Regions from separate parts of the Streptomyces sp. NPDC052042 genome, predicted to be linked through region 2. Evidence: riboswitches for the same ligand, from Rfam matches in the RefSeq annotation. Region 2 holds a riboswitch; the other holds the start of a gene.
The links. A riboswitch is a leader RNA that binds a small molecule or an ion and turns the genes downstream of it on or off. The one in region 2 is predicted to bind S-adenosylmethionine.
Positions count from the first base shown of each region.

Region 1: it holds a riboswitch for S-adenosylmethionine, as region 2 does, so the genes downstream of both, thrC (threonine synthase) here and ACIHCL_RS01670 (aminotransferase class V-fold PLP-dependent enzyme) in region 2, are expected to answer to the same signal.

Region 1 covers NZ_JBIUBU010000002.1:17,529-24,927, reverse strand. Annotated here, with positions in the region: gene ACIHCL_RS05390 (cold-shock protein) at 405-611, opposite strand; gene ACIHCL_RS05385 (MoaD/ThiS family protein) at 1,069-1,347, opposite strand; gene thrC (threonine synthase) at 1,381-2,718, opposite strand; SAM riboswitch class I at 2,737-2,864, opposite strand; gene ACIHCL_RS05375 (glucosyl-3-phosphoglycerate synthase) at 3,018-3,980, shown strand; gene ACIHCL_RS05370 (trehalose-6-phosphate synthase) at 4,188-5,612, shown strand; gene otsB (trehalose-phosphatase) at 5,849-6,727, opposite strand; gene ACIHCL_RS05360 (DUF3263 domain-containing protein) at 6,882-7,145, opposite strand.
Region 2 covers NZ_JBIUBU010000001.1:377,132-384,530, reverse strand. Annotated here, with positions in the region: gene ACIHCL_RS01695 (heme-copper oxidase subunit III) at 1-103, shown strand, start outside; gene ACIHCL_RS01690 (c-type cytochrome) at 197-1,006, shown strand; gene ACIHCL_RS01685 (Rieske 2Fe-2S domain-containing protein) at 1,003-2,055, shown strand; gene ACIHCL_RS01680 (cytochrome bc complex cytochrome b subunit) at 2,052-3,701, shown strand; gene trpD (anthranilate phosphoribosyltransferase) at 3,825-4,889, shown strand; SAM riboswitch class IV at 4,973-5,090, shown strand; gene ACIHCL_RS01670 (aminotransferase class V-fold PLP-dependent enzyme) at 5,431-6,810, shown strand; gene ACIHCL_RS01665 (Lrp/AsnC family transcriptional regulator) at 6,871-7,152, opposite strand; gene ACIHCL_RS01660 (rhomboid family intramembrane serine protease) at 7,149-7,399, opposite strand, start outside.

The DNA of each region.
Region 1 (7,399 bases), on a different contig from region 2:
CGGACGCACCCCCCGAACGGTCCGTACGAACGGGCCGCCAGAACGCTCCCGCACGCCCCCGCGTCCCGGTGAGCGCGCGCGTGAAGGCGCGCGCTCGCGTACACGCACCCGGGCGCGCAGGGTCAGCAGGGTTGTACGCGCACCCGGGTGCTCCTGGCTGACTGAGGCGCGCACCGGTGCATACGGCGGATGCGCGCACGGCGGGCGTTCAGCACACACGGCCGGGGCACACACGGCCGGGCACGCACCGCGGGCACCCGGCACGCACGGCGCGGGGCGCCCGCGCAGCCGGGGCGCAGGAGGGCCGACGGCGCGGGAACATGCGGAGGGCCCGCCCCTGGGTGCTCCCCGGGAACGGGCCCTCCGCACGAAAGTGGTGTCGTTGGTGGCCGACCGCGCCGAACTCAGCCGACGGCGAGCTTGACCATGTCCGCCTGCGGCCCCTTCTGGCCCTGCGAGATCTCGAACTCAACTCGCTGACCCTCTTCGAGGGTGCGGTAGCCGTCCATCTGAATCGCGCTGTAGTGGACGAAAACATCCGCACCACCGTCGACCGCGATGAAGCCGTACCCCTTCTCCGCGTTGAACCACTTGACGGTGCCCTGAGCCATGCCTAACTCCCCTATTACTGGCCCTTGCGCAGGACCGCACTTCGCGGACCCGGGTCAGAACTCACCCTCCGACAGGAGAGGGTGTGTGCGCCGGAACGCGTCGACCGCGGCTGAATGTATCTGCCCAACTGCCCCCTGCAACAGGTCAATCGGACGAGAATTCTGGGCAGCATCGATCGCCCGGATCTGAAGAATTCATAAGATCCCAGGGCAAGTCGGGCCGGGCAAAAGTGACTTATGACTCAGGAAGATCGCGCACTTTGGCCACTTCTTATCGTGACCGGGCGCATTTTCATTGGCGGGCGGCACGTGAAGCTGGGGGGACTTCCCCCACTCTACCGCGCTCAACCATGCAGAATTGCCCCCTCCGCTTTCTTCTCGGAGAGGGCAATTCGGGTAATGCCGGGAAATCTTCGGCCGTTGGCGGCAGCCGACGGCGTGGGGAGCCGCCGGTCCGTCAGCAGCCGCCCGCGACGGCGGGGATGATCGAGATGCCGGCGCCGTCCGGGGTCGCCGTCCCCAGGCCGTCCTCGAAGCGCACGTCGTCGTCGTTGACGTACACGTTCACGAAGCGGCGGAGCTTGCCCTGGTCGTCCAGGACACGGGCGGCGATGCCCGGGTGGTTCCGCTCCAGGGACTCGATGACCTGGGAGAGGGTCTCGCCCTCGGCCGGGACCTCGGACCGGCCGTCCGTGTAGGTGCGGAGGATGGTGGGGATACGGACCTTGACGCTCATGGTGGATGTGCCTTTCTTCGGTCGCGGTGGGTGTCAGGCAGTGGCGAGGCCGGCGGCGCGGAAGGCGTCCAGGCTCGGACGGATCGTCGCGGTCGCCTGCGAAGTGGCGGCCACCGCGTCCAGGGTCTTGAGCCCGTCGCCGGTGTTGAGGACGACGGTGGTCAGCGACGGGTCGAGCAGGCCGTTCTCGATCAGCTTCTTCGTGACGCCGACCGTCACCCCGCCCGCCGTCTCGGCGAAGATGCCCTCCGTGCGGGCCAGCAGCTTGATCGCGTCGACGATCCGCTCGTCGTCCACGTCCTCGACCGCGCCGCCGGTGCGGCGGGCGATGTCCAGGACGTACGGGCCGTCGGCCGGGTTGCCGATCGCCAGGGACTTGGCGATGGTGTCGGGCTTCTGGGGCCGTACGACGTCGAGACCGGCCTTGAAGGCGGTGGAGACCGGGGAGCAGCCCTCGGCCTGGGCGCCGAAGATCTTGTACGGCTTGTCCTCGACCAGGCCCAGCCCGATCAGCTCCTGGAGCCCCTTGTCGATCTTCGTGAGCTGCGAACCGGACGCGATCGGAACGACGATCTGGTCGGGCAGCCGCCAGCCGAGCTGCTCGCAGATCTCGTACGCCAGGGTCTTGGAACCCTCGCCGTAGTACGGGCGCAGATTGACGTTGACGAAGCCCCAGCCCTCCCCGAGCGGATCGCCGATGAGCTCCGAGCAGAAGCGGTTGACGTCGTCGTAGTTCCCCTCGATGCCGACCAGCTCGCCGCCGTACACCGCGGCCATGACGACCTTGCCCTGCTCCAGGTCGTGCGGGATGAACACGCAGGAGCGGAAGCCGGCGCGGGCGGCGGCGGCGCCCACCGCGCCGGCGAGGTTGCCGGTGGAGGAGCAGGAGAGGGTGGTGAAGCCGAAGGCGCGGGCGGCCTCGACGGCGATGGCGACGACGCGGTCCTTGAAGGAGTGCGTCGGGTTGCCGGAATCGTCCTTGACGTACAGACCGCCGGTGACGCCCAGCTCGCGGGCGAGGTTGTCGGCCTTGACCAGCTTGGTGAAGCCGGGGTTGAGATTGGGCTTGTCCGCGACGTCGGCGGGCACCGGCAGCAGCGGCGCGTAACGCCAGATGCTGTTCGGTCCGGCCTCGATACGCTTCCTCAGCTCCTCCGGGGACCCGGTCGGCAGGTCGTAGGCCACTTCGAGCGGCCCGAAGCAGGAGGAACAGGCGAAGATCGGTCCGAGGGGGAAGCGCTCGCCGCACTCGCGGCAGGAGAGTGCCGCGGCGGGTCCGAGATCGAGGTCGGCGGGCGCGGTGCCGACGGAGGACTCGTCGGCGGAAGAAGCGGTGTTCGCTGAAGCGGTCGCAGCGGTCTGCACGGCCATGATGGCGGAGGCCCTTTCTCCTCATCTTCCTTGCGACGCGTTTCGCCGCAAGCCGGAATTGGCACCTTCCCCACCGTGACCTCGCGGTCGGCAGGGGGGTTGCCGGGACGTCAACGGGCCGTTCCCTCAGTCCCTCTGGATGAGCGCTATGGCACTGGAGCGGTGCTCCAGGCGTTTGTGGGCGGACCGACCCCGGCATGCGATGGTCGTCCGCGTTGTTCAAGACTGTAACCGAAGCACCGGACTGTTGAGATAGTCGTCCGAACCGCGAGATGGATCACATACAGGGAGTATCGACCGTGCTGGAAGAGGTGGAACGCTGGCTGACCAGGCGTTCCTGGTCGGTCGCCGACCGCCCGCTGGACAGGCTCCTCGCCGCCAGGGCGAAGGATCCTCGGCGCGGGAGTGTGAGCGTCGTACTGCCTGCGCTGAACGAGGAGGCGACCGTCGGCGAGATCGTCGCGACGATCCGGCGCGAACTGATGGAGAAGGTCGCGCTCGTCGACGAACTCGTGGTGATCGATTCCGGTTCCACGGACGCCACCGCAAAGGTCGCCCGGGAGGCCGGCGCCCGCGTGGTGCACCGGGACGACATACTCCCCCGCATACCCGCCCTGCCCGGAAAGGGCGAGGTGCTGTGGCGCTCGCTCCTGGTGACGCACGGTGACATCATCTGCTTCATCGACGCCGATCTGAGGGACTTCTCGGCGGACTTCGTCTCCGGTGTCGTCGGCCCGCTGCTGACCGACCCCGAGGTGGGGTTCGTCAAGGCGATGTACGACCGGCCGTTCGGCGACGGGCCCGGCGGGGCCGCGGGGCAGGGAGGCCGCGTCACGGAACTGGTGGCCCGGCCGCTGCTCAATCTGCACTGGCCGCGACTGGCCGGTTTCGTCCAGCCGCTGGGCGGCGAGTACGCGGCACGCCGCTCGCTGCTCGAACAGCTGCCCTTCCCCGTCGGGTACGGGGTGGAGCTGGGCCTCCTCGTCGACGCGCTGCACACGGTGGGCCTGGACGCGCTCGCCCAGGTCGACGTGGGTGTGCGCAAACACCGCCACCAGGACGGCCAGGCACTCGGCCGGATGGCGGCGGCGATCTACCGGACCGCTCAACTTCGCTTGTCCCGCGGGCATTTGGTGCGCCCTTCGCTGACCCAGTTCGAGCGCGGCGAGGACGGTTTCGTACCGCGCACCCATGCGGTGGACACGGAGGAGCGGCCTCCGATGCGCGAGATCGAGGAGTACACCTCGCGCCGCGCGGCCTGATGCCGTCGAACGCCGCCGACGTTGCCGGACGGCAACGGGCGGCAACGGGCGGCAACGGGCGGTGTGGTGCCGCGCGGGCCGGGCGGCGCCCGGCGCACCGGGTTCCGCACGGTGGCGTACGGCGTGGCCGTGCGCCACCCGGATGCCGCCGGACGTCGTCCGGCTTCGCGCGTTTGAGTGGTTCGCGATCGGGCTAGATTCCGCAACATGGTCTCCGAGCACGAAGCCCCGTCCGCCGAAGCCGGTGCCGCACGGTCCGGCGCTGCCGAAGCCACCGTCCTCGTCGCGTCGAACCGCGGCCCGGTGTCGTACACCTTGGAGACGGACGGGTCGCTCGGCGCGAAGCGCGGCGGCGGCGGGCTGGTCTCGGGGCTGAGCGCCGTCGACGACAAGCTGTGGGTGTGCTCCGCGCTCGGGGACGGGGACCGGGAGGCGGTCCGGCGCGGGGTCGGCGAACCGGGCGTGCGGATGCTCGACATCGCCCCGGCCGTCCACGCGGACGCGTACAACGGCATCGCGAACTCGGTGCTCTGGTTCGTCCACCACATGCTGTACCAGACGCCGCTGGAGCCGGTCTTCGACGCGGAGTTCCGGCGGCAGTGGGCATCGTTCGAGACATACAACCGGGCCTTCGCCGAGGCGCTCGCCGAGGAGGCGGGCCGGGGCGCGGCGGTCCTGGTGCAGGACTACCACCTGGCGCTGGTGCCCGGCATGCTCCGCGCACTCCGCCCCGACCTGCGGATCGGCCACTTCTCGCACACCCCCTGGGCGCCCGTCGACTACTTCCGGCTGCTCCCCGACGACATCGCGGAACAGCTCCTGCGCGGCATCCTGGGCGCCGACCGGGCCTGCTTCCTCACCCGGCGCTGGGCCGAGGCGTTCACCGCCTGCTGCACGGAGTTCCTGGGCGGGACGGGACGGACCGCGATCGGGGTGCACGGACTCGGCGCGGACGCGGACTTCCTGCGCCGACGCGCGCACGAGGCGGACGTGGACGAGCGGATGGCCGCGCTGCGCGAGCAGATCGGCCCCGGCCGGAGGACGATCGTGCGGGTGGACCGGACGGAGCTGTCCAAGAACATCGTGCGCGGCCTGCTCGCCTACCGCGCACTCCTCGACGAGCGGCCCGAATGGCGCGAGCGCGTCGTCCACGTCGCCTTCGCCTACCCGTCGCGACAGGATCTGGCCGTCTACCGCGACTACACCGCCGAGGTCAGGCAGGTCGCCGACGCGATCAACGAGGCATACGGCACGCCGGGCTGGACACCGGTCGTGCTGCACGTCAAGGACGACTTCGCCCGCTCGCTGGCCGCGTACCGGCTGGCCGACGTGGCGCTCGTCAACCCGATCCGCGACGGCATGAACCTGGTCGCCAAGGAGGTCCCGGTCGTCTCCGACCACGGCTGCGCGCTGGTGCTGTCCCGGGAGGCGGGGGCGTACGAGGAGCTGGGCGGCGACGCGGTCGTGGTGAACCCGTACGACGTGTCCGCCACGGCGCGTGCCCTGCACGAGGCGCTGACGATGGCGGACGGTGAACGAGCCGAACGCACGCGGCGGCTGGCCGCGGCGGCGGTCGCGCTGCCGCCGCAGCAGTGGTTCCTGGACCAGTTGCGCGCGCTGCGGGAGGAGTGAGCGGGGCCGGGGGCGGGAGACCCGTCGGCGGCGTGCGACCAGGGCCACCGGGCGCATGTCCGGGAGTGTGTCCGCCAGGGGCGCCCGGCGACTCTTCCTCCGAAGGAGCGCGGCGCGGCCGGGCCCGCCCGGGGCCGTCAAGGTCTGCCGGGTCTGCCAGATCCGTCAGATCGGCCACATCCGTCAGTGGCGTTCGACGGGGCGGGCCGTCCGGACCTCTTCGGCTCCGGACCGTTTCAGAGGCGTGCGGCCAGGGCCGCCAGGTAGCGGACGACAGCGGCCGGGCCGTCCAGCAGGAGATCGGCACGGTCGGCCAGTTCGGCGACCTCGGCGCTGCCGCTGCAGATCAGGAGGCCGGGGATGCCGTCGGGGCCCTCGGTGCGGAGCTTCTCGACGGCCGCGTACGCGGCGAGGTCGCCGAGGTCGTCGCCCGCGTACAGGACGGACTCGGCGCCCGTCTCGCGCAGGTACCGCGCGAGCGCGACCCCCTTGTCCATGCCGGGCGGGCGCAGCTCCAGCACCAGACGGCCGGGTTCGACGATCAGCCCGTGCCGGGCGGCGAGCTCACCGAGGGGTTCGCGCAGCGCCTCGAAGGCGCCCTGCGGGTCGGCGGCGCGGCGGGTGTGGACGGCGAGCGCCCGGCCCTTCTCCTCGATCCAGGTGCCGTGCCAGGCGCCGTGCCGGTCCAGCACTCCGGGCAGCTCGGCGCGGACCGCGGCCACTCCGGGATGCGGGGCGGGGGCCCGAACGGTGGCGGTGACCGCGTCCCAGCGTTCGGCGCCGTAGTGGCCGAGGACGACGAGGTGGTCGAGGCCCGCCACCCCGGCGAAGCCGCCGTACCGGACCGCGACGCCGGCCGGGCGGCCCGTGATCACGGCGACGGAGGCCACTTTCGGGGCGAGCGCGGCGAGGGCGGCGACGGCACCGGGGTGGGCACGGGCCTGGTCCGGGTCCGGGACGATGTCGGCGAGCGTCCCGTCGAAGTCGAGTGCGACGACGGCACGGTCCGGGTGCGCGAGGATCGCGGCGAGCGCCTCTCGGCCGGCCGGGGTGGTGGGGGTCGGGAACTCGGACGGAGTCGCGCTCGGCGCGGGTGCGTGCGGGTTGCTGCCCATGAGCCGAGCCTATAGGCGGGGAGCGGGAGGCGGAGGGCGTTCGCGGCCGAAAGCGGGGTGCGGCCGAAAGCGGGGTGCGGCCGCGTCCCGGGGGCGGATCCGCCCCCGGGCAGATCCGCCACTGCGGCCGGGCTGTTACGGCGGCCGGGTCGTGTCAGCGGCGGTCGCGGCGCGCGTCCCGGACGCGGCGCAGGCGGTACACCGTCACCGGGTCCTCCTCCAGCGCCCGGCGGTCGTCGAGGAGCGCGTTCAGCAGCTGGTAGTAGCGCGTGGGCGAGATGCCCAGCCGTTCACGGATCGCCCGTTCCTTGGCCCCGGGACCGGTCCACGACCGCCGCTCGACGGCGAGCACGGCACGGTCGCGCTCGGAGAGGCCGGACGGGTTCGACGCGACCGCCGCCTCGGGCGCCTCGGGCACGTCCGGCTCGCCGGGTGCCTCGGGTGCACTCGGCGTATCCGCCGCGTCCGGCGCAGCCGGATCCTGGGGTGCGCGCGCTCCGTGCCGTCCGCCGGGTGCCTCGGGTGCCGCGTCGGGCGGAGTCGACGGCTCCGTGTGGTCGGACGGGCCGGATGAACGGGACCGGGCGGATGGGTGGGACGGTTCGACCGGGCCGACCGGTTCGGCGGGGCCGACCGGCCCGGCCGGGCGGGCCGTGTCGTCGGGGCCGTGCT
Region 2 (7,399 bases):
CACCCACGAACAGGCCACCTCGGCCATCGTCGTGTCCTATTACTGGCACTTCGTCGATGTCGTGTGGATCGGCCTCTTCGCCACGATTTACATGATCAAGTAACCGGGCCCGGCCCGAACTACACGATCGCGTAAGCGGGCTCGACCCGAACCACATCCAGCATCGACGCAGAAGATCCTGACACCGGGGTAATCCGTGAAAAAGCTCTCCGCTCGACGACGCCATCCGTTGGCGGCGGTCGTCGTACTACTCTTCGCGCTGGCGGCTACTGGGGGGCTCTACGCCGCGTTTGCGCCCGCGAGTAAGGCGCAGGCCGACGAAACCGCCCAGTCCCTCGCCATCGACGAGGGGAAGAAGCTGTACGCCGTCGGTTGTGCCAGCTGCCACGGAACCGGCGGTCAGGGCACTACCGACGGGCCGAGCCTGGTCGGCGTGGGCTCCGCCGCCGTCGACTTCCAGGTCGGCACGGGCCGCATGCCGGCGCAGCAGCCGGGCGCCCAGGTGCCGAAGAAGAAGGTCATCTACAGCCAGGCCGAGATCGACCAGCTCGCCGCTTACGTCGCGTCCCTCGGCGCTGGTCCGATCACGCCGACCAAGCAGCAGCACGACCCGGCCGGCGCGGACTCCGCCAAGGGCGGCGAGCTGTTCCGCAACAACTGCGCGCAGTGCCACAACCTCACCGGCCAGGGCGGTGCGCTGACGAACGGCAAGTACGCGCCCAACCTTGAGGGCGTGTCGTCGAAGCACCTGTACGAGGCCATGCAGACCGGCCCGCAGAGCATGCCGTCCTTCCCGGACACGACAATGCCCGAGCAGCAGAAGCGGGACATCATCGCCTACGTCAAGGCCGTGAACAGCGATGACACGCCGAGCCCCGGCGGTCTCTCGCTGGGTGGCCTGGGCCCGGTCAGTGAGGGCCTGTTCGCCTGGATCTTCGGTCTCGGCGCCCTGATCGCACTCGCCGTTTGGGTCGCCGCCCACACCGCTAAGGCCAAGAAGTCATGAGTAGCGAAAAGATTCCAGACGAGAACCTGCCCACGGCGCAGGACACCGCGCACGCCGCGGTAGAGGTCGCGGACAACCCGTTCGCCGACCCGGGGCTGCCGGCGCACGAGCCGCGCATCCAGGACCTTGACGAGCGGGCCGCGAAGCGCTCCGAGCGCACCGTCGCCCTGTTCTTCACGCTGTCGATGCTGGCGACGATCGGCTTCATCGCGTCGTACGTCATCTTCCCGGTCGACAAGATCGTGTACATCTGGCCCTTCGGCCATGTGAGCGTGCTCAACTTCTCCCTGGGGCTGACCCTGGGCGTGGCTCTCTTCGCGATCGGCGCCGGGGCCGTCCACTGGGCGCGCACCCTGATGTCCGACGTGGAGGTCGCCGACGAACGGCACCCGATCGAGGCCGAGCCCGAGGTCAAGGCGAAGGTCCTGACGGACTTCGCCGAGGGAGCCAAGGAGTCCGCGCTCGGTCGGCGCAAGCTGATCCGCAACACCATGTTCGGCGCGCTGGCCCTGGTGCCGCTCTCCGGTGTGGTGCTGCTGCGCGACCTCGGCCCGCTGCCGGAGAAGAAGCTCCGCAACACCATGTGGGGCAAGGGCAAGCAGCTCATCAACATGAACACGATGCAGCCGCTGCGTCCCGAGCACGTCGCCGTCGGTTCGCTGACCTTCGCCATGCCCCAGGGCCTGACGCAGGACGCGGAGGACTACAACAACCAGATCGCCAAGGCCGCGCTGATGATCGTCCGCATCGAGCCGGATGACATCAAGGACAAGCGCGAGCGCGAGTGGGCGCACGAGGGAATCGTCGCCTTCTCCAAGATCTGCACCCACGTCGGCTGCCCGATCAGCCTGTACGAGCAGCAGACGCACCACGTGCTGTGCCCGTGCCACCAGTCCACCTTCGACCTCTCCGACGGCGCCCGCGTCATCTTCGGTCCGGCCGGTCACGCCCTTCCGCAGCTGCGGATCGGCGTGAACAGCGAGGGCAACCTCGAAGCGCTCGGTGACTTCGAAGAGCCCGTCGGTCCTGCATTCTGGGAGCGCGGATGAGTACCGTGACGACGAACACGCCCGGTGCCGCCGCACCGGGCAATCGCAAGGCGCCCGCCGGCGAGCGGGTGGCCGACTGGGCGGACGGCCGGCTGGGGATCTACACCCTGGCCAAGGCCAACCTGCGCAAGGTCTTCCCGGACCACTGGTCCTTCATGCTCGGGGAAGTCGCGCTCTACAGCTTCATCATCATCATCCTCACGGGTGTGTACCTGACGCTGTTCTTCCATCCGAGCATGAACGAGGTCGTGTACCACGGCTCGTTCGAGCCGATGCAGGGCATCAAGATGTCCGAGGCGTACGCCTCGACGCTGAACATCAGCTTCGACGTCCGCGGTGGTCTGCTGGTCCGCCAGATCCACCACTGGGCCGCGCTGATCTTCCTGGCCAGCATGTTCGTGCACATGATGCGCGTCTTCTTCACGGGCGCGTTCCGCAAGCCGCGTGAGATCAACTGGCTGTTCGGCTTCCTGCTGTTCGTGCTGGGCATGTTCACCGGTTTCACCGGCTACTCGCTCCCGGACGACCTGCTGTCCGGTACGGGTATCCGCTTCACCCAGGGCGCGATCCTGTCGATGCCGATCGTCGGCACCTACATCTCGATGTTCCTGTTCGGCGGAGAGTTCCCCGGCCACGACTTCGTCGCCCGGTTCTACTCGATCCACATCCTGCTGCTGCCGGGCATCATGCTCGGTCTCGTGGTGGCGCACCTGATCCTCGTCTTCTACCACAAGCACACGCAGTTCCCCGGCCCCGGCCGCACCCAGAAGAACGTCGTCGGCATGCCGCTCATGCCGGTGTACATGGCGAAGGCGGGTGGATTCTTCTTCCTGGTCTTCGGCATCATCGCCATCATCTCGGCGATCGCCACGATCAACCCGGTCTGGAACATCGGCCCGTACCGTCCGGACCAGGTGTCCACCGGCGCCCAGCCCGACTGGTACATGGGCTTCGCCGAGGGTCTGATCCGAGTGATGCCGGGCTGGGAGATCAACCTGTGGGGTCACACGCTCGCCCTGGGTGTGTTCATCCCGCTGATGGTCTTCGGACTGGTACTCGTGGCCATCGCGGTCTACCCGTTCCTCGAGTCCTGGATCACCGGTGACAAGCGCGAGCACCACCTGCTGGACCGCCCGCGCAACGCGCCGACCCGGACGGCCTTCGGCGTCGCCTGGATCACCGTCTACGTCATCGTCTTCATCGGCGGTGGCAACGACCTGTGGGCCACGCACTTCCACCTGTCGATCAACGCCATCTCCTGGTTCATCCGGATCTTCATCTTCGCGGGCCCGGTGATCGCGTTCGTCATCACCCGGCGGATCTGCCTCGGCCTCCAGCGCCGTGACAAGGAGAAGGTGCTGCACGGGCGCGAGTCCGGCATGATCAAGCGCCTGCCGCACGGTGAGTTCGTGGAGATCCACGAGCCGCTCGGTCCCGAGCAGCTGCACACGCTCACCCAGCACGAGCAGTACGAGCCGGTCGAGATCGGCCCGACGGTCGACGAGAACGGTGTCGAGCGCAAGGTCTCCGCGTTGCAGAAGCTGCGCGCCCGACTCAGCAAGGGCTACTACGGCGAGAACGGTCAGGTCGCCAAGCCCACCGTCGAGGAGTACAAGGAGATCACCAGCGGCCACGGCCACCACTGATCACCTGAACTGATCGCCACGGCGAGAGCCCCGTCCACCCGATGGACGGGGCTCTTCGCTGTCCATGGCGCTCGATAGGGTGGGAGCCGATCCTTTTATCGGCTGTGGACCCAGGAGCGGACCATGAACGTTGTGACCCCGGTCGGCGGCGACAGCGTGGCGGACCGTTCCTGGCCCCGCCTGCTGAACCCGCTGCTGCGCGGCGAGGACCTGAGTGCGGACGACACCGCGTGGGCCATGGACCGGATCATGAGCGGCGAGGCGACCGATGTGCAGATCGCCGGCTTCGCGGTGGCCCTGCGCGCCAAGGGCGAGACGGTCGACGAGGTGTCCGGCCTGGTGCGTGCGATGTACGAACACGCCAACATCATCGAGGTCCCCGGCCGCACGGTCGACATCGTCGGCACCGGCGGCGACCTTGCCAAGACGGTCAACATCTCCACCATGTCGGCGATAGTCATCGCGGGCACCGGCGCCAGGGTCGTGAAGCACGGCAACCGTGCCTCCTCGTCGGCGAGCGGCTCCTCCGACGTGCTGGAGAAGCTCGGCGTCAACCTGGAACTCAGCGCGCAGCGCGTGGTCGAGGTCGCCGAGGAGGCGGGCATCACCTTCTGCTTCGCCGTGAAGTTCCACCCCGCGCTGCGGTACGCCGCACGCGCCCGCAAGGAGCTGGGCGCCCAGACGACGTTCAACGTCCTCGGCCCGCTCACCAACCCGGCTCGGGTGCGCACCCAGGCCGTCGGCGTGGCCGATCTGCGGATGGCGCCCATCGTCGCCGGGGTCCTCGCCGAGCGCGGCAACTCGGCGCTCGTCTTCCGCGGCGACGACGGTCTCGACGAGCTGACGACGACCGCGACCTCGCGGGTCTGGGTGGTCCGGGACGGCGCGGTGCGCGAGGAGGCGTTCGACCCGCGCGACATCGGCCTGGAACTGGTCCCGGCCGAGGCGCTGCGCGGCGGCGCCCCCTCGTACAACGCGGATGTGGCCCGACGGGTGCTGGCCGGGGAGCGGGGGCCCGTGCGGGAGGCCGTGCTGCTCAACTCGGCGGCGGCGCTGGTCGCCCTGGAACCGACGGACGACACGCTGAACGAGCAGCTGGCCGCCGGGGTCGTGAGGGCCGCCGAGTCCATCGACTCCGGGGCGGCGCGGCGGGCACTGGAGCGCTGGGTGGCGGCCAGCAACGCCTGAACCGGCGGGAGGCGACGCGGGGCGCGGTCCGGATCCTGGACCGCGCCCTTGCGCGTTCACCCGTGTATGGCAAGATGCAGGAAGGTCATGAGTGACAGCGACTACGGCCCCGGCCCGCTGTCCGGCAACCCTCCGTCCGTGGCGGGGTGCCCCGGGTGAAGACCGGGCCGCAGGCAGTGAGGTCTGCGGCAAGCGCGGGCCCCTCGGCATCAGTGCATGCCCATCCCCGGGGTCCTGGTCCCTAGGGAGTCTCCTGTGAGCAAGCGAATGCGCTAGGCCGTGTCCGGCCAGCCGCCCGGCCCGTGACACCCGGTACGCGCACTCGCCGCGTTGTCGGAGTCATCCGGATACATCCGGATGATTCTCCGCCCGCGGTCGCACGTACCGGACGCCACGCGCCCCGCCCCACGGGCGGACGGCGGCATGTGCCAGGCGCGGCCCGGGATGTCCGTGTCCCTCTCCGCACCCCTTCACTCTTTTCGCCGCGCTGCCGCGTATCCGGCGGCGCGCGCCTTTCGCCTGCCTGCCACGGGAGTTCGCCATGTCTGTCCTCACCGCCGCCGCCGACCAGTCGCTTTGTTCCCCTCTGCCGGTTCTGGGCAGGGATGTGACGGTCCCTCTGGTCACGGGGGGTGAAGTCGCCTACGCCGCACTCGACTACGCCGCGAGCGCCCCGGCCCTCCAGCGCGTCTGGGACGACATCGCCGCGTACGCCCCGTACTACGGCAGCGTGCACCGCGGCGCCGGGTACCTCTCGCAGCTCTCCACGGACCTCTTCGAGAACAGCCGCGCGACCGTCGCCGAGTTCCTCGGCTGCCGCCCCGACGACCAGGTGGTCTTCACCCGGTCGACCACCGACTCGCTCAATCTGCTGGCCGCGGTCGTTCCCGCCGGCTGCCAGGTGTTCGTGTACGAGACCGAGCACCATGCCTCGCTGCTGCCGTGGCGCGAGGCCCGGGTGACGTACCTGAACGCCCCGCGCACCCCGGCCCAGGCCGTCGAGACGCTGGAGAGGGCGCTCGCCGACCGCGACCCCGCGGCCCCCGCGCTGGTCTGCGTCACCGGTGCCTCCAACGTCACCGGCGAGCTGTGGCCGGTCGAGGAGCTGGCGGCCGTCGCGCACGCGCACGGCGCCCGGATCGTGCTGGACGCCGCGCAGCTCGCCCCGCACCACCCCGTCGACATCGCCGAACTGGACGTCGACTGGGTCGCCTTCTCCGGGCACAAGCTCTACGCGCCGTTCGGCTCGGGCGTGCTCGCGGGCCGGGCCGACTGGCTGCGGGACGCCGAACCGTACCTGGCCGGCGGCGGCGCCTCGCGCAAGGTCGCCCGCCGTGCCGACGGCGGTGTGGACGTCGAATGGCACACCACCGCCGCCCGTCACGAGGCCGGTTCCCCCAACGTGATCGGCGCGTACTCCATCGCCTCCGCGTGCAAGGCGCTCACCGAGGCGGGCTTCGACGACCTGGTCGTCCGGGAGCAGCGCCTCGTCGCCGCCGTCCGCGCCGGGCTCGCCGAGGTCCCCGAGGTCACGGTGCTCTCGCTGTTCGGCGACGACGCGCCGCGGGTGGGCGTCATCTCGTTCGTGGTGGAGGGCTGGAACAGCTCGCACTTCGCCGCGGCGCTCTCCGCCGAGTACGGCATCGGGGTCCGCGACGGGCTGTTCTGCGCCCACCCGCTGGTCCGCACGCTGCTGGGCGGCGACCCGCGGGAGGCCGGGGGGTGCGGCGCGCCGGAGGCCGGGCCGGGGGAGCCCTCGCTCAACGCGATCCGGGTGAGCTTCGGCGCGGGTACGCCCGACGAGCACGTCGAGCGCTTCGTGTGCGCGGTCAAGGAGCTGGTCGCCCAGGGCGCCCGGTGGACGTACCGCACCGAGGGCGGGCGCTGCGTCCCGGACCGGGGCGAGACGCAGCTCCGATGAGCGCATGACACCCTCGGCGGGGCGGGTCCGCCCTTGCCGAGGGTGTCGCGGGCCGGGACGCTACGCGTCGAGGCCGATGTTGAAGGCGGCCTCCAGGTCGTGCTGCGAGTACGTGCGGAAGGCCACGTGCGTGTCGGTGGCCTCGACGCCGGGGATCTTGCTGATCCGGCCGGGGATGACGTCCGCCAGGTCGTCGTGGTGGGCCACCCGGACCATGGCGATCAGGTCGTAGGTGCCGGTGACGGAGAAGACCTCGCTGACGTTGTCCAGCGCGGCGATGGCCTCGGCGATCTCGGGAATCCGGTCCACGCTGGTCTTGATGAGCACGATCGCGCTGATCACGGCTGGTTCTCTCCCTCGGTGGCCGCTGCTGGGGCCTTCACTCTATCCGTCCGCCGGTAGCGCCCCCAGGCGTAGAAGAAGCCGAGGGCGAAACCGACCACATGGGCCAGATAGGCCACGCCCGGCCCCCCGTCGCCGGCGTTCCGGACCGCCAGCCACTGCAGGACGAACCAGAAGATGAGCACGATCCAGGCCGGGAAGCGCAGCGGCAGGAAGAAGAGGAACGGGAACAGGCTGGTGACCCTGG